One region of the Calorimonas adulescens genome, then DNA from elsewhere that is predicted to be linked to it. Evidence: riboswitches for the same ligand, from Rfam matches in the RefSeq annotation. Region 1 holds a riboswitch; the other holds the start of a gene.
The links. Region 1 has a riboswitch for cobalamin ahead of FWJ32_RS11455 (ABC transporter substrate-binding protein). Riboswitches for the same ligand answer to the same signal wherever they lie in the genome.

Region 1 (16,435 bases):
TTTCAACAGCCCTGGCTCCACTGGTTGTAAAAAACACCTGCTTATCCCAGTTGCCTGGTGCTATGGAGGCTAATTTTTCTGCCAGCAGGGTCTGAGGTATGGCATCGAAGTCCTGGCAGGGAAACTCTTCTGCCACATCTTTAATCTTCTCCTCAAAGACAACCATATCAGGGTTTCTAAAGCCTATTGCCCTTACTGCAACACCGGATGTTACATCTAAGTATTCATTCCCCTCTATGTCCTTAAGTCTATTTCCCTTTGCTCCTGTGTGGTCAAGGACGGGATAAATGCCTCTATCCTGAGTGGATATACCTATTATTTTTTTAGCTCTTTCAGCCCAGTACTCTGATGTCATTGGCGCATCCTTTACCCCTGGATAAAGTTCCTCTAAGATTTCTAAATCTTTCTTGTCCATCTTTAAACCTCCTAAAATTTAATTTGACTAAAATAGTCAATAGACTTATAATAAATATAATAATTGTTATCCTCTAATAAAGGGTGGTGAGAAATTATGGAAGATGCAGCATTACTGCTAAAGAAAAAAGGAATAAAAGTCACGCCACAGAGACTGGCAATATACCATCTGTTAAAAAACACAAAGTCTCACCCAAGCGCAGATGTCATCTACAATAGTCTGTCCACTCAATTTCCAACAATGAGCCTGGCCACTGTGTACAAGACCCTTGATCTATTAAGCCATATTGGACTTATTCAAGAGTTAAATGTCGGTGAGGACAGTTTCAGGTATGATGCCAATGTAGAACCCCATCCACATATAATTTGTCTGAAATGTAAAAAAGTCGAAGATGTGGAAAACCATTTCACCGAGGAGTTAAAGGAAATCATATCTAAGAAAACAAATTATAAGGTAGTCTCACAACAACTCTATTTTTATGGATACTGCCCTGAGTGCAGTAAAGGGGATTAATACATCCTCTTTTTATAACTTTTTCAAGAAATCCCTCATTCTCTTTGCAGCTTCTTTGAGATCGTCCATGGAACTGGCATAGGATAAACGTATAAACCCTTCACCGTTTTTCCCGAAGGCAGTGCCAGGTACAACCGCTACCTTCCCCTCGTATAGGAGCCTGGTAGCAAACTCGTCAGAGGTAAGGCTTGTATTCTTTATGGATGGGAATATATAGAACGCCCCCCGTGGTTCAAAACAATGAAGTCCCATGTTCCTTACCTCATCAAGTAAAAATTTTCTCCTCTTGTCATATTCCTCTACCATATTTTTTATGTCATTATCGCCATTCTTTAATGCCTCTATAGCAGCATACTGTCCCATTGAAGGGGCACATGTAACTGTATATTGATGTACTTTTACCATTTCTTTTATAAAGCCCTCCGGCGCAGCAATATACCCAAGCCTCCAACCAGTCATGGCATAGGTTTTGGAAAAACCGTTTACAGTTATTGTTCTATCCCACATATCCGGCAGGCTGGCAAAGGACGTATAGTCCACACCATAAGTGAGCTCACTATATATCTCATCGGATATGACAATAAGGTCACGCCTCTTTACCACCTCTGCTATGGCAGCCAGTTCGTCTCTTGTCATTATGGCGCCGGTCGGATTATTGGGATAATTAAGTATCAGGACCTTTGTCCTCTCCGTTATATTGCTCTCCAGTATATCCGGCCTCAATATAAAGTTATCCTCTTCAAAGGTAGGCACAAACTTCGGCACCGCCCCGGCCATAATGACACACGGCTTATATGTAACAAAGGATGGCTGTGGTATTATGACCTCATCCCCCTCTGATACCAGTGCGCGCAGAGCCGTATCAATGGCCTGGCTTACACCTATGGTCACTATGATCTCTGTATCTGGGTTATAGGTTATGCTGTGTCTTCTGGAAAGAAAATGGGAAATCTCCTTCCTCAGTTCTAAAAGTCCCATGTTGTGGGTATAAAATGTATGTCCTTCATTTAGAGCCTTAACTGCAGCGTCTATTATATGTTTTGGCGTTACAAAGTCTGGCTGGCCAAGACTCAGAGATATGGCCCCTTTCACCTCTCCCGCCATGTTGAAAAAATGACGTATTTCAGAGGTTTGAATTGATTTTACCCTGTCTGATAAGTACCTTTCCTGTTCCATTTGTTCACCTCTTTTTCTATAATTATTTTATATATTCTACATATTTTTTAAAAATCCTCTTTAATAAAATGGATACGGTTTATAAACCGGTGCATTCTTTCCATTTAATTGATAAAATGAGGCATAGCTGCAGTCAATGTTAAAAAACTGGCGCACATCATCATACCAGATTTTTGATATCACAGACTTTATAAACCCGGCATGGGATACAAAGAGGATATTGCCGGTAAATTCACCAGCATATCGTTCAAAACATGCAGCAGATTTATTTATGTAATTTACTACATTATCCCCTTGAGGAAAGGTAAACAAAAGAGGCCTGGCCATATATTCCTCCCACTCCTCCCGATATTCCTTCTCAATTTCGTTGTAACTCAGTGCCTCCCAGAGTCCAAAGTCAATTTCAGCAAGACATTCCTCTATAATAAGTCGTGTATCCTTCTGCAAAGCTATCTGTTCAGCAACGCCCCTGCACCTTTTAAGTGGACTGGATATCACCATATCGAGCTTTATATCCTTGAAATATGCTTTTATTCTTTCCGCCTGTTTCAGACCGTTCTCAGAAAGTTCGGCATTTGTCCTGCCTATGTATCTTCCCTTTCCCTTTATTTCAGGGTGCCTTAAGAGATAGATGCTTCTCACCACAACACCCCCATTATGTCTCCTGTCAGAAGGAACACTATCTCGGAAATCACGAGGGAAGCTCCCAGCACATCCCCGTTGATCCCGCCAAGGCGTGACGACATATTTTTTGCAAACATCAATGAGGCCGCTATGGAGGCTACAGATGGTACAACAAACCTCATGCCAAGCAGAAAAAAGCCAATTATACATGATATAGATGTTGCTATGGCCAATTCCCTTATGCCAGCACTCTTGCTGAAGAGATACCCGAGTCCCTCATTCTTTGCGGGTTTATACAATGATGAAACCACAGTCATTGTCCACCTGCCGGCTATTGGGAAAAAAAACAGAAACCTATAGTCTGCAGACCTTAAAAGGGTAAAGTAAAAAAGGAGTGCTATAGAGACAGACGCAGCAGCAAAAGTGCCAATTCTGCTATCTTTCATGACATTCATAAGCGCTTCTTCTTTTTTACCACTGGCCAGGCCATCAAAACAATCAGCCATACCATCCAAATGAAACCCCAGTGTAAGATAGACATACATTGTAAGAGCAAGCAAAGCGGCAATCTCCCTGCCAAGTGGTTCTGTCAGGTATATTATGCCAGCAACCACACCTCCTGGTATTATGCCAACCAGAGGGAAAAAGGCCGTACACCTGGAAAAGTCATCATCCTCCGGTTTTAAGTCAATATATACCGGTGTCCTGATAAGAAACATAATAGCCATCAATAAGTGCTTCATCGTCAAAATTACCCCTTTATCTTGACAGCTATACCTGATACCATAAGATATACAGTGTCGCTGATCTCTGCAAGTCTCTGGTTTACAAAGCCGGCGATATCGCGAAATGCCCTGCCCAGTGGATACTCAGGGACAAGCGACATACCCACCTCATTGGTGACGATGATAAACCTGCCCTCAAAGCACCTTATACCATCTATAAGCTTGCCTATCTCCCCCATTACCTCTTTCTCCGCCCTGTCAAAGTCGGACATCGACGCCTTATCCCAGTCTATATTTAAGTCCAGCATTAAATTACTCACCATGACGGTAATGCAGTCTAAGAGTATTGCCTTTGAGTGGCTGTGTCCAGCTATCACCCTGTCCAGATCCCTGTATTTTTCCACAGTAATCCAACTGTCGGGCCTTCTCTGCCTGTGCTTATCTATCCTGTGCCTCATCTCAACATCCACAGGAATGGATGTGGCTATATAGGTAACCGCATCAAAACCTGATGCCAGTTGTTCCGCCATGCGGCTCTTGCCCGACCTTGCCCCTCCGGTAACCAGTATTGTTTCAGCCATTTAACGTCTCCTCCAGTGCAATTAATAATTGTTCATTGAGCCCCCTGTCCTTAACAGCTATCCTTATAAACCTCGTATCAAGGCCAGGTATGTTGGAAAGGTCTCTTATTAGAAATCCTTTTTCTATCATCCTTGCCTTGAGTTCCGTTGAGGTAATAGAATCCAATCTTATCATAAAAAAGTTGGCACAGGATGGATAGGTATATATCTTTTTTATCCTCTTTAGACGCCATGCCATGTATGGTCTTTCTTCATTTATCCATTCCCTTGTCCTGTTAATATAATTGGTATCGAAAAAAATGGGTCCGATCCTTGAGGCAAAGGCATTTAATGGCCATGATGGCTGCACTCTTTTAAGTTTTGATATGACTTCCTCCGAAGAAAAGGCGTACCCCAGCCTCAGCCCAGGCATTCCAAAAAACTTAGTGGCGGCCCTCAGAACAATGAGACCAGTATATTCCGATATGTATTCGGCCATCGTGTAGCCCCTCTCAAAGCAAAACTCCATGAAGGCTTCATCTACTATAACATAGGCATTTTCCCCTCTGGCCTGGCCAATAAGGTCCAAAATTACTTCCCTATCATACAGGACACCAGTGGGGTTATTGGGATTACATATAAATACCGCATCATAGTCTAAGCCATTCAGGTCTACTTTGTCTGGCTCAAAATCGTGCTCCTCCTTGAGATAATAGACTGTGGGCGAGGCCCCATGGGCCAGAGAGGCCAACCTGTATTCGTCAAAGGTAGGGCCAATTATTATAGGCCTCTTTATACCAAGCCCTGCTATTATAATGTGTATAACCTCGGAAAGGCCGTTCCCAACCATGACATTTTCACATTTAACCCCCATATATTCTGAAATATTCCTTGTTATATCCCTGTTCTCCTCATCAGGATAGCATGTAAGCAAATCAATATTCTTTAAAACCGGTATCGCAGAATCAGGGATCCCCAGTGGATTAATGTTCGATGAAAAGTCTACAATGCCTTCCCTTCCATAAATATCACCACCATGCACCTGCATATAAATACCTCACCCCGCAAAATATTATCATGGTAACAAATCCTGTGGCATAAGCTAAATGCACTGCATTCCTTATATCTTCCCGCTCAAGCTCCTGTCTCTTGCCTCCGATAATTGGCTTCTTCGATGGCACGCCATTGTAATAGTTGAGGCCGCCAAGCTTTATACCCATAGCACCAGCAAAGCACGCCTCACCATGCCCGCTGTTGGGTGAGGGATTTTTAAGCCTGTCACGCATGCCCACGCTGAGAGACTTATTAAAATCCATACCGATGAACAGCGCCGCCGTGGGTATAAGGAAAAGGGACAGCCTTGCAGGCAGAAAGTTCAAAAGGTCGTCGGTCCTGGCAGATGCCCAGCCAAAATCCATGTACCTCTCATTTTTGTATCCCACCATAGAATCTAAGGTGCTCACAGCCTTAAAGGCCAGGCCGGCTGGAGCTCCAAAAAGGATAATATAGAAAAGCGGGGATATAAAACCATCCACTATATTTTCTGCCACCGTCTCCACCGCAGCCCTTATTATCTCATTCTCATTCAAGCAGTCCGTGTCCCTGCCCACTATCATTGAAAGATTTTTCCTGGCCATAACCACATCATTGTCCATGAGGCTATGGTAGACTCTCATGGCCTCATTGCCAAGGTCTCTCAGAGATAAACAAAAAAATATCATTAAAATATCCACAATATGGTACAACAGCCGGTACGGGGACAGTACTTTTAATATACTATATGGTATTATCCATGCAGTAAATGCAGTCACGGCAAGAAGCACAAGACCAGTAAGGCGTTTGGGCAGTTTGACAGGGTAGAGGACACCCTCCACAACATTTATAAGCCTCCCTATAAGCCTTACAGGATGTAATAAAAATGCAGGGTCTCCAAGAATAAAGTCAAGGACAAATGCTATTACAACATCAACCATTCAACAGGTCATATACCGTATTCATATCAATGGAGGCCCTGACCATTTCTGCAAGCCTGTTGTACTCTTCCTCTTTTTTTGCAATGTAATCCACCTCAACATCTACCGGCTTGAGTCCCTTGTATCTCCTGATGTTGTTTATAACCCCAAGCGTAAACCTGTGGTTTTCAAATATCCCATGTAGATATGTCCCCAAGGCCCTTCCAGAAAAATCTACTGCTATCAAGCCATTTTGGGATACAGTATATTCATCCTTTGGGGGCGTCCTGCCCATGTGTATCTCATATCCGGTCACCTCTACACCATTTAGCCCTGCTGTAAGTCCCCTTTCCTCCGTTATATAGTCCCTTGAATTGATGGTTAACTTTCCAGGCTCAAATATGGTCTCCAAACCAAATATGCCAAGTCCCTCAGCATCTTCACCACTTTCCAATCCCAGCGGGTCACTTATCCTTCTTCCCATCATCTGATATCCCCCGCATATGCCTATTACACAGGCACCTTCATTATAAAGCTCAACTATCCTCTCTGCTATACCACTATTCTTAAGCGCATTTAAGTCCCCTATGGTGTTCTTTGAGCCCGGTATTACCACAAGGTCAGGCCTGCCAAGCTCCTCTACGCTTTTTACATACCTGAGGTTGACACCGGGATAGTACAGGAGTGGGTCAAAGTCAGTAAAGTTCGATATATGGGGCAGATATATGACGGCTATATCCACATCGCCGCCCCTCGATATATTGTGCTCTGAGGGTGTATCCTCCTCATCAATCCTCAAATTCATATAGGGTACCACACCTATTGTGGGCAGGCCTGTAATATCTCTCAACATGTCCAGGCCAGGCCTCAGTATCTCATAGTCCCCTCTAAACTTATTTATAATAAACCCCTTTATTCTTTCCCTGTCTTTCGCGGGCAAAAGCTCCAGTGTCCCCACAAAAGATGCAAAAACGCCACCCCTGTCTATGTCACCCACCAGGAGCACGGGACAGTCTATAAGCCTCGCCATTCCCATATTCACAATATCATTCTCCATGAGATTTATCTCAGCAGGACTGCCCGCTCCCTCCAGTATTACATAGTCATATTCACTCTTAAGTTCGATAAATGTCTCATACAGCAGCTCCCTTACCCTTGTCTTATACCCCTCATACCTCTTGGCATCCATATCGCTCATGACCTTTCCCATAACTATCACCTGAGACCCGGAGTCAGAGGTCGGCTTCAGCAGGATAGGGTTCATCCTTACATCAGGCCTTACACCTGCAGCCTCAGCCTGCATAGCCTGAGCCCTTCCCATCTCCAGGCCGTCATAGGTAACATAGGAGTTCAAGGCCATATTCTGAGCCTTAAACGGTGCCACCTTAAAGCCATCCTGTTTCAATATCCTCAACAGTGCTGCAGTCATTATACTCTTACCTACATGGGAAGAGGTACCCTGTATCATTAAACACCCTTTCATACTGTCTACCTCCTGTGCTAAACCATCTCTAATTCAGGAATCACAACAGAATAGTCTCCTGCCTCTATCTTTGCTTTAACACCGTATGTCTCATATATGTTTTCACTGCTGACAACCTTTTCTATCTCTCCTTCGGCTATTACCGTCCCATTTTTTATAAGTACGGCCCTGTCGCAAAAATTAAGCGCAATATTAAGGTCATGCACTATGGATACCACTGTCATCCCTCTGTGCGAAAGTTCCCTGACAAGCCCCATTATATCAAGCTGGTATTTTATATCCAGGTGTGACACAGGCTCGTCCAGCAGCATTATTTCTGGCTGTTGCGCAAGCGCTCTGGCTATCAAGACTCTCTGGGCCTCACCACCGCTTATCTCATCCATCCTTCTGTCCTTTAGCTCATACACACCACAGATCTTAAGGCACTCCTCAACAACCCTCCTATCCTCCTCCTTTTCATTGCCGAAAAAATCCATATAGGGGCTCCTGCCCATCATAACCATCTCATACACAGAGAACCCAAGAGAATTCACAGCATCCTGAGGCACAAGACCTATTATCCTTGCCCTTTCTCTGGGCTTTAACTTTACTATATCCACACCATTTATAAAGACAGTACCGGCATCAGGCTTGTAATAGCCTGAAAGATGCCTTAAAAGCGTAGTCTTCCCGGCCCCATTGGGACCCAGCATTCCGGTAACCGTTCCCTGTGGCACACTGAAGGTAATTCCATTCAATATAGGCTTCTCATCAATGCTAAAATTAAGGCCTTTTACATCAATAACATTCAAATCAATTCATCCCCTTGTTTCTCTTTAAAAGATAAATAAAGAACGGTCCCCCCAGCAGGGCAGTAATGATACCAACAGGAATTTCAACCGGTCTTAAAATGTACCTTGCTATCGTATCGGTAAAAACCATAAATCCTGCCCCAACTATTAAAGTGAGGAAGAACAACCTGCGATTGTCCGGACCTGCGATTATCCTCAATATATGCGGAATTACAAGCCCCACAAAGCCTATTATCCCGCTTACAGACACGCAGGCTGCAGTCACCAGGGATGATATGATAATTATCCTTACCTTGGTCCTCTCCACGTCTACCCCCAGGCTGGAGGCGGTCTCATCCCCGAGGAGCATTAAGTTGAGCTCTTTCATATAAAATACAAGGAAAAGTACGCCGATAGAGACAAAAACCAGACTAAATTTTACCTTGTCCCATGAGGACGACACAAAACTGCCCATGGTCCAATATACAATTTCCTCCATATCATCATGATCCAGAAACATGATGAGCGACATCCCTGCAGTAAGAAGATTTCCAAGGGCAACACCCGATAGCAGAAGCGTGGTTGGGGGTATCCTGCCATTCACCCTTGATATCGTAAGAGCAGTAAAGCTGACCAGCAGTGCCCCTACAAACGCAAACAGATTTATCATACCTATGCCCCAGTAACCACCGTCTAAATGCAGTGCAATAGCCACAGATGCACCAAAAGCTGCTCCGGAAGATACGCCTATAATATAAGGGTCTGCAAGCGGATTTTTAAAGACTGACTGATATGTTAATCCAACAACGGAAAGCCCCAGCCCAACTATAAGCGCCAGAATTGTCCTTGGGAGCCTCAGATTCATTATAATGTTTATATGTGACTGAGGCACGTCAAGCAAGGATCCGGAAACCCTAGAGAAAAGTATCCTTACTGCCTCCACTGGGGTAATGCTGGCACTCCCTATAATCAGGCTTGCCACAATGCATATCATTAAAAAAACTATTGAAACGCTCAACAAGAAATAAAATCTGCCCTTCATATCTTTACCTTCTATTTGAAGACTTCAGGGTGAATTATCTTTGCCAACTCGTTTATCCCCTCAAGTATCCTCTCTGTTGGCCTGGTGATAATGTTCTCATCTATTACAAATATCTTCCCATTTTTAGCTGCGTTTGTCTCCTTATAACCCGGTTTTTCATTGAGTTTGTCCACATCGCCGGCATGGTTTGTGGCTATAATGATATCAGGGTTATGTTCCACCAGCTTCTCAAGGCTGTAATCCTGCCATCCTTCAACATCAGAGGCTACATTTTCACCACCCGCTATGTTTATAGCAGCATCGATAAAGGTACCCTTGCCGGCAGTATAATTGCTCTGGCCCACGGAAACCGCAAAATATACCTTGGGCCTATCCCTGTCCTTCACCTTTTCCTGTATGCTGGATATACCATCCTTGATTTTTTTAATAATTTCTTCGGCTTTGTCCTGTGTTCCAGTGATTTTACCGATCATTTCATAAGATGTGTATATATCATCAAATGAATCAGGAACTGTTATAATGACCGGTATGCCCATCTCCTCTAATTTCTCCGCATTCTCTTTACCAAAGGTGCCATCATCCACAAGCACTACATCTGGTTCCGCCCCAGCAATAGCCTCTATATTTGGTGTCGAAAATCCACCCATCTTGGGTTTTTGACTTACCTCAGGTGGATAGTCATCATAGTCCGACACGCCAACGATTTTATCGGCCAGGCCCAGCTCATACAGGATCTCAGTATTGCTTGGTGCCATTGAGACAATCCTTTGAGGCTCCTTCTCTATAGTAAATTCCCTGCCCATAAAATCCTTTATGGTGACGGGAAATGCCGAATTGCTCTGTGCCTGCTGCGATCCTGTCTGTCCTGTGCTGTTTGAGCCGCAGCCTGCAACTGACAGCACCAAGAAAGCAATAAGCATAAGTATACCTATCTTTTTCATACCCACCCATCCTTTCATTAATCAATTAATCAAATAAGAAATCGATTGCCTCTTCTATTTTTACAGTCATAAAAAAACTACCTACCCCTCCGGGGTAGGTCTTATCTTCTTCACCATTACCTTACCTCCCCTCCGAAGGTGTACTTCTGGCAGTGGCAGGTCTCCTGACTTGCACTTCATCTTACTCCCCAGACCTTCCCCGAAATACGGGTGGTGTCACCAGGGTTTCATCCATGCTCACAGTAGCGGGGGCTGTAGTGGATTTTAACCACTTTCCCTTAACCACTTGCCATATTCAATTTGATGCTGCTGTAAAATCAGCAATCGTTCCATCTTGATTATAGCACCGTATAGAGATACTTGCAATGAATGTTTACACAGATTCAAGCTCAAGCAGAAATCTTTTCACATCCAGTCCCAGCCCAAAACCAACCAGGCTGCCGTCTTTACCAATAACCCTGTGACAGGGTATGACAAAGGGGATGGGATTGGAACCCACCGCCCTCCCCACCGCCCTTACTGCTTTTGGCCTTTCAATCCTTTCTGCAATCTCTCCATAACTCACTGTGCTGCCATATGGGATTCTGGTAAGCTCCTGCCACACCTGCCTGCAAAACTCAGTCCCCTCAAGATACACAGGTAGGTCAAACTCAATTAATTTCCTGTTAAAATAAAGGTCTAACTGTCTCGCTGTCTCATCCAAAACCCCATTATGTCGTTCAAAAACACTATCATGCTTTTTTTCAAGGTCATTCAAAAATCTATCGTAATCTGTATCTATTCGTATAAGCATGTCAGCATATGAAGCAATATATACTGTGCCAACCGGCGTATTGGTATTAAATGCGATGAACTCTATCATAACACTATAACACCTCTTATAATTGACTATCAGTTTGCGGAACTGACGCATTTCCTGAGCCACTGCCGCCAGAATTGCGTCTGATTATAGCATTCACAGGCTTATAAGTGTCTGTATACATGAGCTTTTTTTCGATTAACCTGTTATTTTTATCATATACCATCTTGTACACCTTTACCCTATAGCCCTTATGCGCCTCCCTTTCCACGACCTCTGTGCCAGGTGGAAGGGTTTTATCTTCTTTATACTCTGTCACGGGTTCTATAACTTCAAGTACCTCGGTGCTCAGGCTTACCTTTTGACCTGGAGACATGTTCTTCCCATAGATGTCCACAAAAAACCTGTTGGAATTTACGTAAGCCCTTATATACACAGGATATTTGGAGGTATTTTTGAACCTAAAGTCCAGGACGTCTCCTGATATGGTTGCATCCTGGCCCACCGGCACATAGGCCACGGGAAATGAATGATGGTGCCTCTCTGTGACTGACAAATTGGCCCTGACAACTGCATTAAATACAGTGGTTGCTATCTGGCATACCCCACCGCCATAATCGGGTATCAGTTTACCATTTATTATGACCGGTGCCTCAAGATATCCGTTTTCCTTTATTCTTGGGCCCAGTACCTTATTTAAAGAGAATTCCTCTCCGGGGAGCAACAGTTGTCCGTTTATTGCACTGGCTGCAGTCTTCAGGTTTAACGTCCTGTTCACATCAGCAGGGTTAAACACAGTGGAGTACTGGCTTATAATATCTTTTACCGAACTCAGCATATCCTCTGTGATTCTGGGTTTTATCTCTTTAACCGGGAGGGTCAGCTGCCCATAGGTCATCTTCCTCTTTAGCATCTCTAAAGAACCCTCTATATCCAGTTCATAGCCAACCTGATGGGGTATCACCTCGATAATATTGTCCCCTTTAAAGGCAATTCTTGCGTTTACAGCAGGCTTGTCTATGTCTTTTGCTATTTTTTGCAAGGTTTCCCTTGCCTTATCGTCGTCGATTACTGGTTTGACTTCATAATTTACATATACTTTTCCCATCCTTGCCCCGGCAATGTTTTTCAGGTTGATAAGCATGTTCCCCTGCCGTCCAAATGCATATGCCTCTTCTGCAGCCCTTTCATAATCATAGTGGCCTATATCCCTCAACGTGATGTTATACTTCTTATTCAGCACATCCAGCACTATCTCCTGATTTGTGCTGGCATATGACTGTTCTAGAAAGCTCTTCAGCCTGTCTAATGTCATGCCGCCAACATCGACCCCATCCACCCTCACGCCTTCATAAACCACCGGCCTGCTCAGGTATATAATAATATAAGTGAGAATAAATACAGATACAGCTAACACAACTAGCAAAAGCACAAAACCCACCCTGCTTCTGCCGCCGTTGGTTACATTGTTGGACACCATCTATGCCTCACCCCAATAAAATCATCATGTATTAACTGATATTCTTTAATAGTTCATTTAAAGCATTGGAAACGGACCCTGATGCCTCTTCCTGTCTGTTTGATATCTCTTTCAGTTCATTTATCTCATTACTCATTGACACAAGTTGTGATTTTATATTATCTATGGTATCAATGATATTGCCGTAAGAGCGGTCCGTGTCCCTTGTAAGGTTTTGAATCTCGTTGGCGACTACTCCAAACCCTCGGCCATACTCGCCCGCCCTGGCCGCCTCGATTGAGGCATTGATCCCAAGTATCTTTGTCTCTTTCGTTATTCTTTTTATTGATTCTACCAGTGAGTCTATCTTTTCAACATTTTTACCCGTCATCTCCATACATTCAAATATAGCGTTGGTCACGGTGTTTATTCTTTCAATCTCCTGAAAAAGTGACCTGATATTAGAAGCAATGACCTCGCCTTGGGTTTTCAGGTTTTCCACCTGCATATCTAATTTCTCTATAACGCTCATCATGATTCTTGCCATTGCAGAATCCATTACCCTTATATTGCCAGCCAGTGCCCTCAGTCTTTCCAACACATCCTCATTCCCAGTCACCTCTATGATAAGGTCGGGGTTAAACTCCAAAACCGACCCAATGTCATTGCTGGTATTTATACCTATCTCTTTAGCAAATTTCATACCTGGTGCGTCATCATTGACATCAATCACACTTATCACAGACATAACCTCTGAGTCTTTAAAATGCTTGAGTATATTATATCCTCCCTTGCCTCCTCCAACCAGAACGCTTCTTATCATAGTACCCCCCTCTTAAGAGTATAACATATTTTTATAAAGTAAATATTTAAGAAATGGTTAAAAAATACCTGCAGAGGCTGTTTACAGGACATCTATCGCACTGGGGTTTTCTTGAATGACAAATGTTTCTTCCGTGATAAATTAAAAGATGATGAGATAGAGACCACATCTCCACTGGCAACAGAGCCATCAGGTCTTCCTCAACACGCTCAGGGGTTTTACCGTCTGACAGACCCAGCCTGTGCGAAACACGAAACACATGGGTGTCCACACCTATAGCCGGTATTCCAAAAGCGTTGCTCATAACCACATTGGCTGTCTTCCTGCCAACGCCCGGGAGCTTCATAAGGTCATCTATATTGGATGGCACCTTCCCTCCAAACTCTTTCACTAAAATTCTGCATGTTTCCAATATGTTTTTTGCCTTATTGTGATAAAAGCCGCAGGACCTTATCTGTTTTTCCAGTTCTTCCTGACCGAGTTTGAGGTAGTCCTCAGGTGTCCTGTACCATTTAAATAATTCCCTGGTAACCTCATTTACCCTCTTATCTGTGCACTGAGCGGATAATATCGTCGCTATCAAGAGCTCAAAAGGATTGGAAAAATTCAGTGCGGTCCTGGCGTCAGGATATGTCTTTTTAAGAATATCAAATATCTTCATTGCCCTTTCTTTATCCAAGAGATTGCCTCCTCAATTTCCCTTCTCACTTCGGAATCTTTTTCTATTTTAGAGGCCTCATACAAAATTCCAAGGGCCTCTTTTCCCATTATCCTTGAGATTGCCCATGCTGCTGTGCCCCTTATAACAGGTCTTTCATCTGATAGAAGTCTTATTATGTTTTCGGCCTGGCCCTTGAGCCTCATATTTCCCGCTGCAATAAGCCCATTTCTCTGAATCACTGTCCTCCCTCTCCACCCGGCCGATGTGTTCTTAAAGCTCTCCTTAAACTGCTTACTATCCATAGACAGGATAAACCCTATGTCCTCCATATCATACGGTATATCCTGTGCCAGACAGGAATTAACCGGCAGGTCTACCCTGTTATAGGGACACGCTTCCTGACACGTATCGCATCCATATATCCTGTTTTGAAGTCTTTCTCTAAACTCGGAGGGAACAAACCCCTTCATCACTGTAACATACGAAAGGCACCTCTTTGCATTCAGCACATAAGGGGCTGCGATAGCCCCTGTTGGACAGGCCTTTATACATCTGTCACAGTCTCCACAGGCATGCATAAGGGGCACGTCTGGCAAGATATCCAGATCAGTCAATATCTCTCCGAGGAAAATCCACGAGCCCATAAAGGGGTTTATAATTGAGCAGTTCTTACCAAAAAAACCAACCCCTGCCCTCCTGGCTATCTCCCTATCCACAAGCGGGTCGTTGTCTGCCAAACACACCGCCTCCGCATTGTACTCGCATTTCAGATAATCTACCAGCTCACCCATCATCTTATCAAGGATAAGATGATAGTCTCTGCCCCGTCCCGACTGCGATATCATTCCCTTGTTCTTCTCAGACCTTTTCGTCCCACCATAATATATCCCTACAGAAATTATAGACCTTGCCTCAGGTAGGACCTTTCTCGGGTCTATCCGTTCCTCTATCCCGCCTTTTTCAAGCCCTGACAGATACCCCTTTTCTCCCCTTTCCTTTAGAACGTCTGCTATATCAAACACATCGGCACCAGTAAACCCCACCACGTCAAAGCCTATGGACAGTGCATATTCTCTTATCTCATCCTTCACACATATCATCTCACCGTCTTAAAGCCCCTGTACCTGTTAAAAGCTGCTGCGATCTCATATCTCCTTGGCCTGGCCATGTTACCCGGGTGCCCCTTAAATGGAGAAATGCATGAAAGGCTGTTCTCGTCAATGTCCGTCAGGACCCTGTCAATCACCTCTCTTAGAGTAGCCCTGTCATCTATGTACCGGTCCCTGGCATACCGAATTATGTTTGCTATGGCCGCAGTCTGACTGTCATCAGCTATCTGTTCCACCATGCTCAGGTCCACCGTCTCATATCCCATCCTGATATTTTCAAGGCCCTTTGACTGTATCTTATCCTTATAGCCAGCATTAAGGCTTCTTTTCATGGGTACCCTCTCCTTAATACAGGTAAAGTCCGGCGCCTTATCACGCTCTCTGAACGACCTTATTTCCTCAGCTATCTCCTTGGCTCTAACAGTGACATCATGCGGCACAAAACCATCCATCATTATAACCCTGTCGCATACATCAAAGTAATCACCAGCACCACCAAGCACCAGCACAGTTGAGACCCCTTTATTTTCATAAAGCGCCCTCACACTGTCTAAAAATGGTGTAATTGGCTCCTTCTCTGCGGAGACCAGCCTCTGCATTCTGGCGTCCCTTATCATAAAGTTTGTAGCACATGTATCCTCATCCATAAGCAGTAACGAAGTGCCAATCTCCAGGGCCTCAATGATATTTGCTGCCTGGGATGTGCTGCCGCTGGCATTCAATGTGGAAAAAAATCTCGTATCCTCCCCGGTCGGTATATTGTTAATGAAAGGCGATATGTCCACATTTTCAATGTATCTTCCATCCTCAGCCCTTATCTTTACTGCATCGTCCACGGTGATGACATACTCCCTGCCGTCACCAGGAATATGGTTGTATACACATTTTTCGAGAGCCTTAAGCAGGGTACTCTTGCCGTGGTATCCTCCGCCTACAACGAGTGTCACCCCTTCGGGTATACCCATACCTGTAATTGTCCCCCTGTGCGGCAACATTATGGATACCCTCATAGTATCCGGAGACCTAAACGGTACAGCATTTTTAAGCGGCCTCTCACTTATTCCACTCTCCCTCGGAAGTACAGCTCCATCAGCCACAAAGGCTACCAGTCCCATATTACGAAGAACCCTCCTTATATACTGCTGGTCCTGATACAGATCTATAAAATCCACAGCCTCCTTCCAGTCTATACTCCCAAAGAAAAGTGAATTTTTTACTATACTGGGAATTGTCTCTGTAAATATCTTAACTGCTTCCCTTCCAAGGATTCTACGTCCGGCAGCGGGCAGCCCTACCTCAAACCTTGCCTCTACATACTCCTGTGCAATGTGCATCGATGTCCTCTCCAGTATCTCCTGCCGGCCACAGTCAATGGATATCAAA
Region 2 (16,073 bases), on a different contig from region 1:
CTTAGGGTCTAAATAAACCGTTGGCTCATCCAATATAATAACTTCAGGCTCCATAACTATAATATCGGCTATTGAGACACTTTTTTTCTGTCCATAGCTTAAAAAATGGGTGGGCTTGTCCTTCAAATCCATAATTTTCGCTTTTTTCATGGCGTTTTCAACTTTCTCTTTTACTATATTTTCTGGATAACCTAAGTTCATAGGACCAAAAGAAATTTCTTGGTATACACTGGCAGAGAAAAGCTGTATGTCAGGATTTTGAAAAACGATGCCGACATTTTTTCTAAGTTTTACAAGTTCACTATGACTGTAATTTATCTCTTCACCCTTGTATAATATTTTCCCTGATTTTGGTTTCAAAATCCCATTGAAGTGTAAAAACAGTGTTGTCTTGCCTGCACCATTTGGACCTAAAACCGCAATCTTTTTACCCTTCTCTATCAACATATTTACTCCAACCAAAGCTTCTGTGCCGTCACTGTACTCAAAACTCACATCTATCGCTTCCAATATAAATTGTTCTTTCATAGTTCACCTTCTTAAAAGCATTGATGCGCCTATTAAAATTAGTTCTATCAAAACAATAAATATTATATTTTTATAACAAAGCTTGTAATCTTTACTGAGGACTTTTATCTCTTCATTATAACCCCTTGCCTCTAAGGCCACATATAAATCCTGTGAATTTTTGTATGACTTAATAAAAAGAGAGAATATTAAAAGTCCTAAAGACCTATAGCTATTTCTCAATGTAGCATATCCCAACCTTGAATCTTGAGATATATAGATTTCATCAGCGGCTTGCATTAAAACAAAAATAAGCCTATAAATCAGTTGAAGTAACTCCAAAAATAGTGATGGAAATTTAAATTTCTTTAAGATATTTATAATATCAACTACAGGAGTGGTAAGAGCAAGAAAATACAAACAAGACACTATTGCTAAAGTTCTGAAGAATAAAATAACAGCAGTATCAATGCCTTGTGCAGTGATTCCTAAAGTTACTCTAAAAATATTAAAGCTTATTAATGCAGTACTTTTATTCCCTATCACATTTATGACAAGTGTCATTATACTTATTACCAGAAAGGAAAAGGGAATTAACATAAGCTTAATGTACACTTTTCCTGGAATTTTTGCTTTAAATACGGTTATCACAAACATTAAAATAATTATTGCAATATTTGTATAGGTGTCAAATTTAAAGCATAAAATCATAGTTAAAAAGGCAAATAAAAGTTTTTCAACAGGATGTACATTGTACATCCTGTTGGTGTAAGCATAACTATCTATTAACATTTTTTCTCCCTTTCGCAACACCTATATAATATCCCAAAAATCCTGCACCAATTGCAGCCTGTAAGGCAAACAGAAGGCTCTCAATTTCTCCACTCGGTGGTTCCCAAATTGGTTTAAACCATGGCTTGTAATTTTTGTCCACCTGAGCGATAGCTTCTGCCGCCTTATCATCTGCACCAACAAATTCAGCATTTTTTATAGTCACAAGAGGAAACACCACCAGCAAAATAACCAATAAGCCTAATATTAAATTCTTCATTAAAAACCTTTTATCCTTCATGTTGTCTTGCCTTCTCTCTCTAAAACATTGAGCTCAATAAGTTCTTCTTCGCTGTAGACGGTTAGCATATTGATTACGAGCACCGTTAAAAGCCCTTCACTTATTGCCAAAGGTACCTGTGTCACTGCAAATATCCCCATGAATTTTAAAAATGAGGCTGTAAATCCGCCTATTTCAGAAGGGAAAGCAATAGCAAGTTGGAAAGAGGTAGTCACATATGTAAGCAAATCCCCAATTGAAGCAGCTAAAAATACTGCAAGCCAATTTGGCCCACCTGCTTTTTTTACTAATTTAAATATATAATAGGAAGCAATTGGCCCTACTATAGCCATAGAAAATGTATTAGCACCTAAGGTTGTTATACCGCCATGTGCCAAAAGTAATGCCTGAAACAAAAGCACTATAAGGCCTAAAACGCTCATAGCAAAGGGTCCAAAGAGTATAGCTCCAAGTCCTACACCGGTTGGATGTGAACAACTTCCTGTGACTGAAGGGATTTTAAGTGATGAAAGCAAAAATGCAAAAGCACCTGCAAACCCTAAAAGCATCTTAAGTTTTGGATTCTCTTTTACTTTTTTGTTTATTGCTACAAGTCCTACGACCACAAAAGGCAAAGATGCTATATACCATATTGTACACCATTTAAGAGGAAGAAAGCCTTCCATTATGTGCATGGCATAGGCAGTTTGTGGAGCCATTAAAAGCAACGCAAATGCTGCAAGTAACATCCACTTTTCCATCCTTTTCATCACACACACCTCTCTTTTTGTAAAATTTAAGCAAAAATAAAACCTCTTAACTTACTAACGGCGTTAAGAGGTAAAAATCACATACTTATCCCTTTATAGCACTCCCCTCTATCGACCGTAGAGTAAGTGTGTCACAAATACAGGCAGGTCTCCTGACTTAGGTTCATCTCTCTTTACACCTTCCCATCCAGCACTTATGTAAAAGGACAGTGGCATAATGTAAAAAGCTCACCATCACAGTGGCGGGACCGTGCAGGATTTTCACCTGCTTCCCTTTTAACCCAATTTGACTTCAAAATTGGGTACCTGTATTTGCCTGTTATTAAATTTTATTCTCAAATAAAGCATATCATTTTACAAATAGGTTATCAAACTGTTATTTTAAGTCCTGTCGAATAACTTTTGCAGCTTCAAAACTAGCTTCAATTGTTTTTTCAATATCATCCTCCGTGTGAGCTATCGATAAAAAGAAAGTCTCAAATTGAGAAGGAGGTAAGTACACACCTCTTTTTAACATTTCTCTAAAATATGCAGCATACATAACAGTATTTGATTTTAAAGCAGAATCATAGTCTTTCACTTCATCTTTATTAAAAAACATGCACATCATGCTGCCTATTCTATTTATTATAACATCAATTCCATTTTGAACCATACTTTCTTTTAACCCCGTACACAATTTTTCTGCCTTTTTATCCAGCTCTTCGTAAATATTAGAAGTTTTAGATAATATTTTAAAAGTCTCAAGACCTGCTGCCATTGCTAAAGGATTGCCAGACAAAGTCCCTGCTTGATACACTGGTCCATCAGGAGAAACCTTTCTCATTATCTCTTCTCTTCCTCCATAGGCACCAACAGGAAGTCCACCTCCAATGATTTTCCCAAGCGTGGTAATGTCAGGTATAATGCCGTAAAGCCCTTGTGCCCCTGAATAAGACACTCTAAAACCTGTCATTACTTCATCAAAAATTAAAAGTGATCCATACTTTGCAGTAATCTCTCTCAATCCCTTTAAAAATCCCTCTTCAGGTAAGACTGTACCCATATTACCTGCAATAGGCTCTACAATGACAGCAGCAATATTTTTACCATAAATTCGAAAAATATCTTCTACCATTTTGATGTCATTGTATTTGGCTATAATTGTATCCTTTGCTATCTCTTTTGTTACACCTTTTGAATCAGGCATTCCAAAAGTAAGGGCCCCTGACCCTGCCTTTATAAGCAAACTGTCAGAATGCCCGTGATAACATCCTTCAAATTTTACAATGATGTCTCTGCCCGTATACCCCCTAGCCAGCCTTATTGCACTCATTGTGGCTTCTGTGCCTGAATTCACCATTCTGACAACTTCTATAGATGGAACAGACTCAGTTATTTTTTCAGCCATTTTAACTTCTAACTCCGTGCAGGCTCCAAAACTAGCCCCTAATTGTGCCTGCTTTTTAATAGCTTCCACCACCTCTGGATGTGAGTGCCCCAGTATTAATGGCCCCCATGAAAGGACATAGTCTATATATTCATTGCCATCTTCATCCAAAATATGACTTCCCTGACCTCTTTTAATGAAAATGGGGGTAGACTCTACTGATTTGAAAGCTCTAACTGGACTGTTTACACCACCTGGCATGACTTTTTTAGCTCTTTCAAATAATTCATTTGATTTGTCAGTTTTCACATAACCACCTCTTATTAGATTGCAGGTTTCATGAATAAATTTTAGTGATTGAAAAAAAGAATAAATTTACGGCAATGTCATTTTAAGATACTTATTAAAAGATATTTACTTTTGATAAAGAACATTTTTCAAGAGTTAACGTAGAATTATTTTAACATTCATCTCCGTTTATTTCTAACAAACCGCTTTTTTCAATAAATTCTTTGTAAATAGCCATTTTTTCTTCCTCAGTGAAGCCTTTGTCTTTTAATTCTATCCTCTTCTGGTATAGCTTTTGTAATAGTTTTTCATAGTCAGCATTGAAGATTGACTCCAACTTTTCTTTTATCATTCTCGAAAAAAGTGGACTTTTGCCACTTGTAGATATAGAGATAATTAAGTCTCCCCTTCTTACAATGGAAGGTACAATGAAGGAAGAAAGGTCTTTATCATCAACCACATTTACAAGCATATTGTATTTTTCTCCATCTGACGCCACAAGTTTATTTACCTTCTCATCATCTGTAGCAGCAATCGCAACAAAAAATCCCCTTACATCCCCTTGTTGATACTCACGTCTTATAAGCTCCACCTTTTCTTTTGCTGCAAGCTTAATTATTTCCTCATCAAAAGAAGGAGAAATGACAGTGATTAAAGCCTCTCCTTCAACAAAAGATAAAATTTTCCGGAGAGCAACTTTACCACCTCCTACAACAAGACATTTTTTGTTTTTTATATTAAGCATTATAGGGTAGTAAGCCATTTTGCAACATCCTTTGCAAAGTAGGTTATAACCATATCTGCCCCTGCCCTTTTAATTGAAGCAAGTATTTCTAAGACTGTAGATTTCTCATCAATCCATCCCATCTTAGCTGCCGCCTTTACCATTGAATATTCTCCACTTACATTGTAAGCAGCAATAGGAATGTTGAAATTATCTTTTACCCGCCTTATAATATCAAGATAAGAAAGTGCGGGTTTTACCATGACAATATCTGCTCCTTCTTCGATGTCAAGAGCTATTTCTCTTAAGGCTTCATTGGAGTTTCCATAGTCCATCTGATAAGACTTTCTGTCACCAAATTGTGGAGCAGAATTGGCTGCTTCTCTAAAAGGTCCATAAAAAGAGGAAGCGTATTTAGCACTGTAAGCCATAATAGGTGTATTTACAAATCCTTTACTATCTAAAAGCTTTCTTATGGTAGCTACTCTTCCATCCATCATGTCAGAGGGTGCTACAATATCCGCCCCTGCCTCAACATGGGACAAGGCTATTTTAGCAATGTAGTCTACTGTTTTGTCATTTAGAACTTGGCCGTTTTCAACAATGCCACAGTGTCCATGCGTTGTATATCCACACATGCACACATCTGTTATTACTACAATTTCTGGCACTTTTTCTTTTATTTTTCTTACAGCTTTTTGAACGATACCTTCCTCACTATAAGCCTCTGACCCCAATTCATCTTTATATGAAGGTATACCAAAAAGTAAAATAGCAGGAATTCCAAGGTCACGCACTTCTTTGACTTCTTCTATAAGCAAATCTATAGAAAAGTGGTAAACACCCGGCATTGAATCTATCTCTTCTTTTATATTTTTACCTGACACAACAAAAAGAGGATATATAAGGTCACCCGCATCTAAAGAAGTTTCTCTAATCATACCCCTTAAAATGCTGTTCACTCTAAGTCTTCTTGGCCTTTTTACTAAATCCATTTTATCTCCTCTCCCCGTTTATAGATTCTGATGATTTCTTAACATTTCTTCAATAAGCTTTTGCGTTGTGTATTCCCTGGGCACTATGTCTACATTAAATCCTTTATCCTGTATGGCTTTTTGGGTTACAGGTCCTATTGCAGCTATTTTAGAGTTTTTTAGAAGATTTATTTCGTCTCCTATTAATTGATACATGTAATTAAAAGTAGAGGAACTTGTAAATACAGCAATATCTATTCCTTTGCGGAGTTCACTTATAAGCTTTCCCTTTATTTCATAATTTGGTTCATTTCTATAGGCAACAATTTTTTGTACTTCAGCACAATCTTCGAGACTTTCTATCAATATATTCCCGCCTATTTGAGAGGTTAAAAGTGCTATGTTTTTTCCTTCAACATGTTTTTTAAGTGCATTTGCCAAAGAGTAGGAGGTGTATTCCTCAGGAATTATATCTGGATATATAAAAATATTTTCTAAAGCTTCCGCAGTCTTACTCCCTATTGCCACTACTTTAATACTTAAATTTCTTAAATCAAATCTTTTTTTTCTGACAGCTTCAATAAAGCTCCAAACGCCATTTACACTTGTAAATACAGCATAATCAAATTTATGTATCTCTTCTAAAAACACCACTGTATTATCTAAAAAAGGCGTGATTTTAATAGTAGGACAAACAACAACATCTGCTCCCTCTTCACTCAAAATTTTTTTCATCTGCTGTGACTGTTCATAGGTCCTTGTAAGCAAAATCCTTTTTCCAAAAAGCTTTTTGTCTTCATACCATTTTAGTCTGTCCCTTAATGTTACAACATCTCCTACAGCGATAACTGCAGGATTTTTTATTCCTTCTTTTTGCACAAGTTGTGGAATGTTAATGAGTTTTGCTGTCACAGCTTTTTGGTTTGGAGTAGTGCCTTCCATTACTACTGCTGTAGGGGTATTAGGGTCTTTGCCGTAATAGAGAAGCTTTTGCACAATTTTTTCTATATTTTTTATTCCCATGAGAAATACAAGTGTCCCATCGAGTTTTGATATGACCTCCCAATCGAGGTCTTTATCTTTCCCTTTCCATTCATGACCCGTTATTACGTGAAATGACGAACTTAAATCTCTATGGGTTACAGGAATTCCTGCGTAGGATAGGACAGCCACTGCAGATGTTATGCCCGGCACTACCTCATAAGGTATTCCTTTCTCTGAAAGGTATTCGGCTTCTTCTCCACCTCTTCCGAATACAAAGGGGTCTCCTCCTTTAATTCTGGCTACTTTTTTGCCACAAAAAGCTTTTTGGGCAATTATTTCGTTTACTTTACTTTGAGGTACTTTGTGGTTATCTGGAAACTTTCCCACATCAATAAGCTCTGCATCTTTTTTTGCTATTTTTAAAATATCTTCATTAATGAGCCTGTCATACACCAACACATCTGCATTTTTTATAACTTCCACTGCTCTTAATGTCAAAAGCCCAATATCTCCAGGTCCTGCCCCAATCAAGTATACAATCCCTGACATCATAAACCTCCAAATTCTTTAATAAGCTTTTCTATTATTTTATCGGTTTCTTCAATTAAGCCAGTCATTTCACCCTTTAAAAGTTTATTTTCTTTTTGATAAGCAACTTTTACGTCTATTTTTTCTTTGTCTTCCTCTTTTCTGTATTGGGCATAGGCGCCAAAAGGTTGTCTACAATTAACTCCAAAGGCTTTTAGAAGTTCCCTTTCAACAAAAGCCTCAAAAAATGTTTTTCTATCAACAATGTGGGGATAAAATTCTTGAAATATATTACCAAAATTTTCTGCAATTTCAACCGCAAGAATCCCCTGGCAGGGTGCTGGTACAATTACATCAGGTGGAAAATACTCAGTAATAACATTCTCAAATCCTAACCTATGCAAACCTGCCGCTGCCAAAACAATGCCATTAAGGTCTAATTCCTCCATTTTTTTGAGTCTCGTCTTTATATTCCCTCTTATTGGAACAATCTCTATGTCCGGCCTTAAGGCTTTGAGCTGCACTTGTCTTCTTAAACTGCCGGTTCCAATCTTAGCTCTTTCTTTTAAATCCATAAATTGTGTCCCATCTCTTGAAACAAACACATCCTTTGGGTCTTCTCTTTTTAAAACTGCCAGGAGTTTAAGCCCTTCAGGTATTTCATAAGGCATATCCTTCATGCTGTGGACTGCCATGTCAATTTCGCCTTTGAGCAATGCATCTTCTATCTCTTTTACAAAAACTCCTTTTCCTCCTATTTCACTAATAGGTCTATCAGTTGATGCATCTCCTTGTGTGGTTATCTTTACTATTTCAAATTCAAAATCCTGCATAGACTTTTTTATTTCATTTATAACTATAATAGTTTGCATAAGCGCAAGTTCGCTTGACCTTGTACCAACTCTTACAACTTTTTTCATCTTTACCTCCAAATATCTAATAAGCGCTTTCTTTAAGATACGTTATCATTTTATTAGCCATCTTGTTTGCAACTCTTCTTAAAGCGATTTTTATATTTTCCTTGTCTTTTTCAGATGAGTCAATCAATTTATTTGCAATTCTTTGAAATTCTGTGTTATAAACTTCATGGGCGTATCTACTTACTTCTTTTATATAGGGCTCTATTTCAAGGGTTTTGTACCATTTGTCAAATTCTTTGACTTCCTCTTTCACCATTTCTTCAATAACAGTGATAAGTGAAAGCCTTTCTTTTTTGTTTTCCTCTGCTGTCTTTTTTAAATCGTCAAGGGTATAAAGGCTTACTCCTTTCATTTGTCCTATCCTCGGGTCTATATCCCTCGGAAGAGCTATATCTACCATACAAATTTTTCTTTCATTGTAGACTTCTCTAAATTTTTCATAACTTACTGTATAATGAGGTGCATTTGTAGCGCTTATTACAATATCACTACTGGCAATGTGAAGATATTTTTGTTCATAAGGTACAACATGTATCTCTGGAATTTGCTCCTTTAATTCGAGAGCCCTTGAAAGAGTCCTGTTTGTTACAAACACATCAGCACCTTTATCTAAAAGATTTTTTATGGCTTTTTGTCCCATTTCCCCAATACCTATCACAAAAGCCTTTTTGCCTTTTATATCCTCAAATATCTCTTGAACAAATTTAACCGCAATATAGCTTATAGACAGAGCCAGATCTTTTATGCCCGTATCTGCACGAGCTTTTTTCCCAAGAGTTACTGCATCTCTAAAGAGTTTAAAAAGTATTTTCCCTGAAGTATTAAAAGCCTGTGCAGTATTTATAGCCTCTTTTACCTGTGACAATATTTGGTCTTCACCTACTACCATAGATTCAAGTCCACAGGCAACTCTAAAAATGTGTTCTACTACGTCAAGTCCACAAATCTGCCTTAAGTATTCCGAAAAAATTTCGTTTAATTCAAAATACTCAATAAAGAACTCTTTTATTTGTTGGGGAGTTACTTTTTGTGAATAGAAGTAAATTTCACTTCTGTGGCAGGTGGAAAGTATTACAACCTCCTCCAGTCCCAACTCTTTCAATTTTACTAATGCATCTCCAATGTTTTTAAAAGAGGCTTTTTCTCTCAACTCTAAGGGAGTGTCCTTGTCTATTCCCACCATTTTAATATTGTTTATGTCCACTTTCTGCCACCTCTTTTATGAGACTGTCAACATTTGTTAACACAACAGGATAATTTACATCAGGCCTTTTTATTAAAATTACAGGAATACCCAGCATTTTAGCAGCTTCAAATTTTTCTAACACTCCTCCCACAATGCCACTTTCTTTTGTCACAATTATTTCCGCCTTTTTCTCTTTAAACATTTGATAATTTAGTTCTCTACTGAAAGGACCCTCCATAGCTATTATGTCTTTCGGTGTTAGCCCTAAATCTTCACATTTTTTAATGATACTACTTGAAGGAAGCACTCTCACTGTCACCTTTTTCCCTGCTTCCCAAAGGAATTTGAATTTTTCAAGGTTTTTGCTACCTATTGTCAAAAAAATACTATCGTATTTCTTACATTCTTCTGCTGCTTCTTCAAAACTTTTAACCATAATGGCATTGTGGCAATATAGACTTTCTCTTTCATACCTTATATACTTGATACCAGTTTTGTTACAGGCATTTATAGCATTTATGCTCACATCTTTTGCAAAAGGATGAGTCGCATCAACTACAATGTCTATGTTGTTTTTATAAATAAACTCAATGAGGCTCAGTTCATCCAGTGCACCTTTGTTGACTTTAATTCCCTCACTAAAAATACTTGCACCATAATCTGTCACTGTACTTGCTACAACCTCAACATCTTTAAGTTTTAATCGTTCTGCAATTTCCCTTCCGTCCTTTGTACCTGCCAAAACCAGTATCATAAAATATATCCCCTCGGCGTTATCATTTTGCCTTTTTCTACAAAAGTGCTCTCATTTCCTATTATTACAATTGTCCTCATATCAATTTCATAATTTGCCATTTCTTTTAAGGTGGTGATTATCAGTTGTTGTCCCTCTCTTGAAGCATTTTTTACTATTCCAACAGGTATATCCTCTCTTTTATATTTCATAACAATTTGTTGCGCCTTTATAATATTTTCTGGTCTTTCTCTGCTTTTAGGGTTGTAAAGGACAATTACAAAGTCAGCCTGTGATGAAAGTTCTAGCTTTTTTTCTATCACCTGCCAAGAGATCAAATGGTCTGAAAGGCTTATAACTGCAAAATCTTGCATTACAGGTGCTCCCAGTATAGCTGCTGCAGCATTTAAAGCAGTTACTCCTGGTATTACTTCTATTTTTAAATCTATATTTTCTTTATGGACCACCTCATACATAAGCCCTGCCATACCATATATCCCTGCATCACCGCTCGACACAACACATACATTTTTACCTTGTAAAGCTAACTCAACAGCTTTTTTGCATCTATCAACCTCTCTTCTCATCCCTGACGAGATTATTTCTTTGTCCTTAATTAAAGGTTTAATAAGGTTTATATAAGTGGTATATCCTACAACTATATCACATTCTTTTAAGGAATTGCAGGCTTTAAGAGTCATGTCATTTATATCACCAGGACCTATTCCTACGACTTTAATCCATCCCATGTCAATCCTTCTTTCTGAATTTATACACAGCTAGTGTCATCCCATTCCTTTTAAGATATGCTATCTCTTTGCCACCGCTACTAGCTAAATAAGCAGAATGCCTTGCAACACCTCCAACTCCTACTGTATGAAGCACAAAATTCGAGGTGGGAAATTTGTCTTCTACTTTTTTTAAATCTTCTTTTGTGTAAAACACAACAGGATCTTTTAAAAATTCCGCTAACTGAAGTATCCCTTTTTCTTCTTTTTTTATATCTATAGTAGCAATTGACTTGATGCTTTTTAAACTTAAATTTAAGTTTTTAAAGATTTCACTGACAAAGGTAAACAAATCCTCAAAAGCTATTCCTTTTTTGCATCCTAAGCCAATAATTATATTTTTAGGCCTTAATATGATATAAGGTTTTTCTGAAGGTTTTTTTATTTCTTTATCAGTTAAGTAAACAAAAGCATCAACTTCACTGTCATCATAGTCCTTTATATAATCTTTTAGCAAAGATATTTGCTCTACATCTTCATCAAGGATAAACTGTACATTTTCTCCATTTACAAGAGCTGCACTGACCCTTTTTAAATCCCCCGCATTTTCAATATAGTAACCATAATCTTTAGCAATAACATCTAAAGAAATGACTCTCTCCACATCTGTTGCCGTTGTTATAACAGGTTGTGCTCCGATTATAGAAGCCACCTCTAAAGTAAGCCCATTTGCGCCACCTGCGTGGCCGGATAAAAGACTTATTGCAAACTTTCCTTTTTCGTCAACTACCACAACAGCAGGATCAGAAAATTTGTCCTCCAATACTCCTGCAATTGCCCTTATCACAATCCCTGTAGCCATTACAAAAACAAGCCCTTGATATTTGTTGAATATTTTGTGTACAAAGTCTATAAAATCTCCTGTTATTACATAGTTTCCTGAAATGGCGTATTTTTCTTTTACATATACATCCCCTTTTAATTTTGGGCCAATCTCATTTGCCAGCTTTGACGCATTTTTTGTGAGAGCAATTATTGCTATTCTCATAAATCTTCCTTCCCCCTGAAGCTATGAGAAAATTCTCTATCATAAAGCTTTGAATAGGCTTTTATATCTTTCAAAAAATCTCCTACAAGTATCATAGCTGTTTTATTTATTCCCTTTAATTTGACTTTTTGTGAAATGTCACCAAGAGTACCTGTAACAATTACTTGGTCTTCCCAAGTAGCTTTATAGATAACTGCAACGGGTGTAGTCTCTTGGTAACCTTCCTTCAACTCTGAGACGACTCTGTCAATTTCCTGCACACTTAAAAATATTGCCATTGTAGCTCTATGGCGGGACAAATCTTTTAATTCCTGCTCCGGAGGAACTTTTGTCCTTCCGCCTATTCGTGTTATAATCACTGTCTGAGTTATTTCAGGGATTGTCAGTTCTTTTTTCAAAACTGCCGCTGCTGCTAAAAAAGAACTGACGCCGGGAATCACTTCGTAATCTATATTTTCTTCTTCCAACATTACAATCTGTTCATGTATGGCACCGTAAATAGCAGGGTCTCCTGTGTGTATTCTTGCTACATCTTTCCCCTCTTTGTGAGCATTCATCATGATTTCAATTATTTCATCAAGGTTCATTAAAGCGCTATTGTAAATTTCAGCCTCTGGTTTTACGTATTTCAATATCTCTTTATTGACAAGTGACCCTGCGTATATGATGACGTCGCAAGACTGTATTATTTTCGCCCCTTTTAATGTTATAAGTTCAGGGTCTCCTGGACCCGCACCAATAAAATAAATCACGTCTACTTCACCTTCTTCGCAATAATGAGTGACAGATAATCTATCTTTTCCCCTATGTATCTATCAAGGTCGTAGGATATTTTTTCATCTTGATGACCGCACTTTGTTACAAGGTATCCTTTGAAGTCTTTTTCTTTTAGAAGCTTTACTATTTCCTTGTATCTTCTTGAAATTTTCATCAATACTACGTTATCAAATAGATCAAGTGCTTTTGAAATTTCTGTCACATCTCCTGATGGAATTACTGCAAATGCCTCATTCCCTTCCGCAATTGGAATATTTAACCTCGAAGCCGCTGCACTATAGGAGGTAATTCCAGAAATGGTCTCTACCTCATACTCCTCAATTCCTTTCAAAATGTATATGTATGTACTATAAATCATGGGGTCTCCTATTGTTATAAAAGCTACATCTTTCCCCTCATTAAGCAATTTCCTGATTTTTTCAATATTTTCTTCCCATTTTGTTTTTATGTCCTCTCTTGAATAAGTCATGGGAAATTCCATAAATACTACGTCACCTTTTATATAAGGCTTCGCAATCTCATAGGCAATACTTCTTTCCTCCTTGCTTGTTGGAGCTATCACCACGTCTACTTTTTGAAGTGTTTCTACAGCTTTTAAAGTAATGAGACTTTTTTCCCCTGGCCCTACTCCTACACCATACAACTTTGTCATTCTATCCCTCTTTTTCCGCCGTTATTATATAAACAGGATTTCTCGCTATCATCATCGTTTTATTTCCTGCTTCCTTTGAAACTGAAATATTTACACATATCGTCTCAACCTTATATTTATTTTGTTTGAAATAACGATGAGCAGAATATGCCGTATCAAGTGTAATCCCGTTAACTACGATTATTCCATCTCTTTTTAATTTAGTTAGAGCAGTCTTGAATGTTTGATACATTTTATCCCCTGCTCCTCCAATAAATATCCTATCAGGAGAAGGCAAATCTAAAAGGACATCAGGAGCTAAACCAGCTACCACAACAATATTTTCCACGTTAAATTTTTTAATGTTTTCATTTATAAGTTTTATTCCTTCTTCCTCTTTTTCAATAGAATAGACAACGCCTCTTTTTGATATTAAAGCAGCCTCAACAGACACAGAACCTGTACCAGCGCCAATATCCCATATTACGCTGTCTTCTTTAAGCCTTAACTTAGATATTGACAAAATTCGTATTTCTTCCTTTGTCATAGGCACATTACCTCGTACAAAATATTCATCGGGAATTCCCGGTGTCATATATTGCCACATGTTATCACCACTACATTTAAATCAAATTTTTTGCTGCAGTTTAAAAGCTCCTCTACCGTAAAAGAGTAAATTCTTTCGTTATCGTAAGACAGGTTTTCACCAACGTGTATTTTTCTGTCCTGCAAATTTGCTTTTTTCAACAAAGCTGCAATAAATTGTGGTGTATGCGCTTTATCAGTAAAAATAACGACTTTTTTATTCTCTTTTACTTTTTTTACTAAATCTTCACTGCGGCCGTGTAAGCTTACAACTGTCAAATCATTCATTGTCATTTTAAGTTTTGCACACATGTATTGTATTGAGCTTATGCCTGGAACTATTTCTAATTGGCTTTCGTCCACATATTCTAAAATCACTTCGGTTATACCATACAAAGAAGGTTCTCCTGATGCCAAAATGACAATATTGCCTTTTTTATTGAGTATATGTTGGTAATCTGTTGAAGCGTTTATCACGCTCTTTTCACAGTTAACATCTTCAAATTCCTTAAGATGGCGCCTGCCTCCCACTAGCACATCCGCCTTTTTTATTTTTTCAAGTGCATAAGGGGTAATGAATTTTTTGTTTCCCGGCCCTATTCCCACAATTGTCACCATTCTACTTTCTCCCCTGTTTTTGCAATAATGCCTCTTTTCAATGAAATGAGGTGAACTTCGATATTTAATTTATCGTAAACATACTGCTTACATTTCATATAGACCCTGTCGGCGATAAACTGACTGAAGTCTTTTATATTGACTCCCGCCTTTTCGATTATATCAAGAGCTTCTTCAGTCGTATTTGAATCCAGAACTTTATCAACAGTCTTTTTATCTGCGCCAAAATGGGCTGCATACGCTGCCATTATTTCTGCTCTTGCATCTGCAACATGGCTGTGGGTATTAAATATCCCTGCTGCTACTTTTACGAGTTTCCCTATATGTCCTGCCAATACTACATGCGTAAAGCCGTACTCTACCGCTTTCTCCAGCATAAATCCTATGAAATTTCCATAAGATATTATAAGCCCTTCTTCAAGACCTTCTTTTAAAGCATATTCTTTGCCGTAATTTCCCGGAGCAAAAATTACCTTTTTGTGCCCTTCAACAGAGAGTATAGAAAGTTCTAACTCAAGAGAAGCTTTTAAAGATTCTTCAGACATAGGTTCTACAATACCCGAGGTACCAAGGATTGATATTCCTCCTGCTATCCCAAGCCTCGGATTAAAAGTCTTTAAAGCCACTTTTTCTCCCCCTGGCACACTTATGGTAATTTTTACACCTTTTCCCTCTGGCAATACTTTTTTGACTTCATTTAAGATCATGGACATTGGAACAGGATTAATAGCGGGTTTTCCAGGACTTACAGGAAGCCCTGGTTTTGTGACAACTCCTACTCCCTCTCCTCCGTACACGTCAATTCCTTCTCTTTCTTTTAATTCCACTTTTGAATATATTATAAGCCCGTGAGTTGCATCAGGGTCATCGCCTCCGTCCTTTCTTATGCCGCATTTTACCCAACCTTCTCCTGACGTCACATCTAAAACATCAAGTATAAGATGCCACCCCTTTGGTGTATCTATCTCTACAGTGTCTATTTTTTCCCCTGCAAAAAGCATGTAGGTAGCAGCTTTTGAAGCAGCAGCCGCACACGAGCCAGTAGTATAACCATATCTAAGCTTTTTCCCTTCTTTAATCGTATAAACCTCCATAGTTTCACCCACTTCTGTTGTCAAACATATACAAAATGGCATTAACTATAGCTGCTGCTACTGTGCTTCCACCTTTTCTTTCTTCCGTTATTATGTAGGGCACTCCAAGTTTTTTCACTTCTTCTTTTGCCTCTTGTGCTCCAACAAAACCAACAGGAACGCCAATTATCAAATAAGGTTTTATTTCACCAGAATTTATGAGTTCACAAAGTTTAAAAAGGGCTGTTGGAGCGTTGCCAATGGCAAATATTTTGTTTCTTTTGTCTTTTGATGCCATAATCATTGCTGCCATTGACCTTGTAATAGCATACGTTTTTGAAAATTCCTCTACTTGCGGCATTTCAATGTAACATTTGACACTTGCCCCTATAGATTTTAAAGCCTTTTTATTTATCCCCGCTTCAGCCATTTTTGTATCTGTGACAATTGTATATCCTTCTTTTAATGCTTTTAAACCTGCATCTATTGCTCCATCTGAGATTTTTATTATGTGAGCAAAGTCAAAATCTGCCGTTGTGTGTATAACCCTTTTTACAATCATAAGTTCTCTTTTTTCAA

Region 2: linked by a shared signal. The riboswitch ahead of FWJ32_RS07480 (energy-coupling factor ABC transporter permease) and the one ahead of FWJ32_RS11455 (ABC transporter substrate-binding protein) in region 1 are both predicted to bind cobalamin.

Annotation. Positions count from the first base shown of each region.
Region 1 covers NZ_VTPS01000021.1:9,007-25,441, forward strand. Annotated here, with positions in the region: gene FWJ32_RS11400 (aminotransferase class III-fold pyridoxal phosphate-dependent enzyme) at 1-415, opposite strand, end outside; gene perR (transcriptional regulator PerR) at 512-928, shown strand; gene FWJ32_RS11410 (pyridoxal phosphate-dependent aminotransferase) at 941-2,104, opposite strand; gene FWJ32_RS11415 (histidine phosphatase family protein) at 2,165-2,746, opposite strand; gene cobS (adenosylcobinamide-GDP ribazoletransferase) at 2,743-3,471, opposite strand; gene cobU (bifunctional adenosylcobinamide kinase/adenosylcobinamide-phosphate guanylyltransferase) at 3,480-4,034, opposite strand; gene FWJ32_RS11430 (pyridoxal phosphate-dependent aminotransferase) at 4,027-5,061, opposite strand; gene cbiB (adenosylcobinamide-phosphate synthase CbiB) at 5,042-5,986, opposite strand; gene FWJ32_RS11440 (cobyric acid synthase) at 5,979-7,448, opposite strand; gene FWJ32_RS11445 (ABC transporter ATP-binding protein) at 7,466-8,239, opposite strand; gene FWJ32_RS11450 (FecCD family ABC transporter permease) at 8,241-9,260, opposite strand; gene FWJ32_RS11455 (ABC transporter substrate-binding protein) at 9,272-10,201, opposite strand; cobalamin riboswitch at 10,339-10,503, opposite strand; gene FWJ32_RS11460 (methylated-DNA--[protein]-cysteine S-methyltransferase) at 10,575-11,063, opposite strand; gene FWJ32_RS11465 (VanW family protein) at 11,080-12,477, opposite strand; gene FWJ32_RS11470 (methyl-accepting chemotaxis protein) at 12,512-13,282, opposite strand; gene nth (endonuclease III) at 13,329-13,943, opposite strand; gene queG (tRNA epoxyqueuosine(34) reductase QueG) at 13,940-15,034, opposite strand; gene FWJ32_RS11485 (ABC-ATPase domain-containing protein) at 15,040-16,435, opposite strand, start outside.
Region 2 covers NZ_VTPS01000010.1:1,145-17,217, reverse strand. Annotated here, with positions in the region: gene FWJ32_RS07495 (energy-coupling factor ABC transporter ATP-binding protein) at 1-528, opposite strand, end outside; gene cbiQ (cobalt ECF transporter T component CbiQ) at 532-1,299, opposite strand; gene FWJ32_RS07485 (energy-coupling factor ABC transporter substrate-binding protein) at 1,286-1,579, opposite strand; gene FWJ32_RS07480 (energy-coupling factor ABC transporter permease) at 1,576-2,319, opposite strand; cobalamin riboswitch at 2,454-2,653, opposite strand; gene hemL (glutamate-1-semialdehyde 2,1-aminomutase) at 2,705-4,006, opposite strand; gene FWJ32_RS07470 (precorrin-2 dehydrogenase/sirohydrochlorin ferrochelatase family protein) at 4,158-4,748, opposite strand; gene hemB (porphobilinogen synthase) at 4,730-5,704, opposite strand; gene cobA (uroporphyrinogen-III C-methyltransferase) at 5,723-7,216, opposite strand; gene hemC (hydroxymethylbilane synthase) at 7,216-8,115, opposite strand; gene hemA (glutamyl-tRNA reductase) at 8,132-9,319, opposite strand; gene cobK (precorrin-6A reductase) at 9,300-10,055, opposite strand; gene cobJ (precorrin-3B C(17)-methyltransferase) at 10,052-10,783, opposite strand; gene cbiG (cobalt-precorrin 5A hydrolase) at 10,785-11,810, opposite strand; gene cobM (precorrin-4 C(11)-methyltransferase) at 11,807-12,562, opposite strand; gene cobI (precorrin-2 C(20)-methyltransferase) at 12,565-13,239, opposite strand; gene cbiT (precorrin-6Y C5,15-methyltransferase (decarboxylating) subunit CbiT) at 13,241-13,765, opposite strand; gene cbiE (precorrin-6y C5,15-methyltransferase (decarboxylating) subunit CbiE) at 13,810-14,421, opposite strand; gene cbiD (cobalt-precorrin-5B (C(1))-methyltransferase CbiD) at 14,415-15,515, opposite strand; gene FWJ32_RS07405 (precorrin-8X methylmutase) at 15,520-16,073, opposite strand, start outside.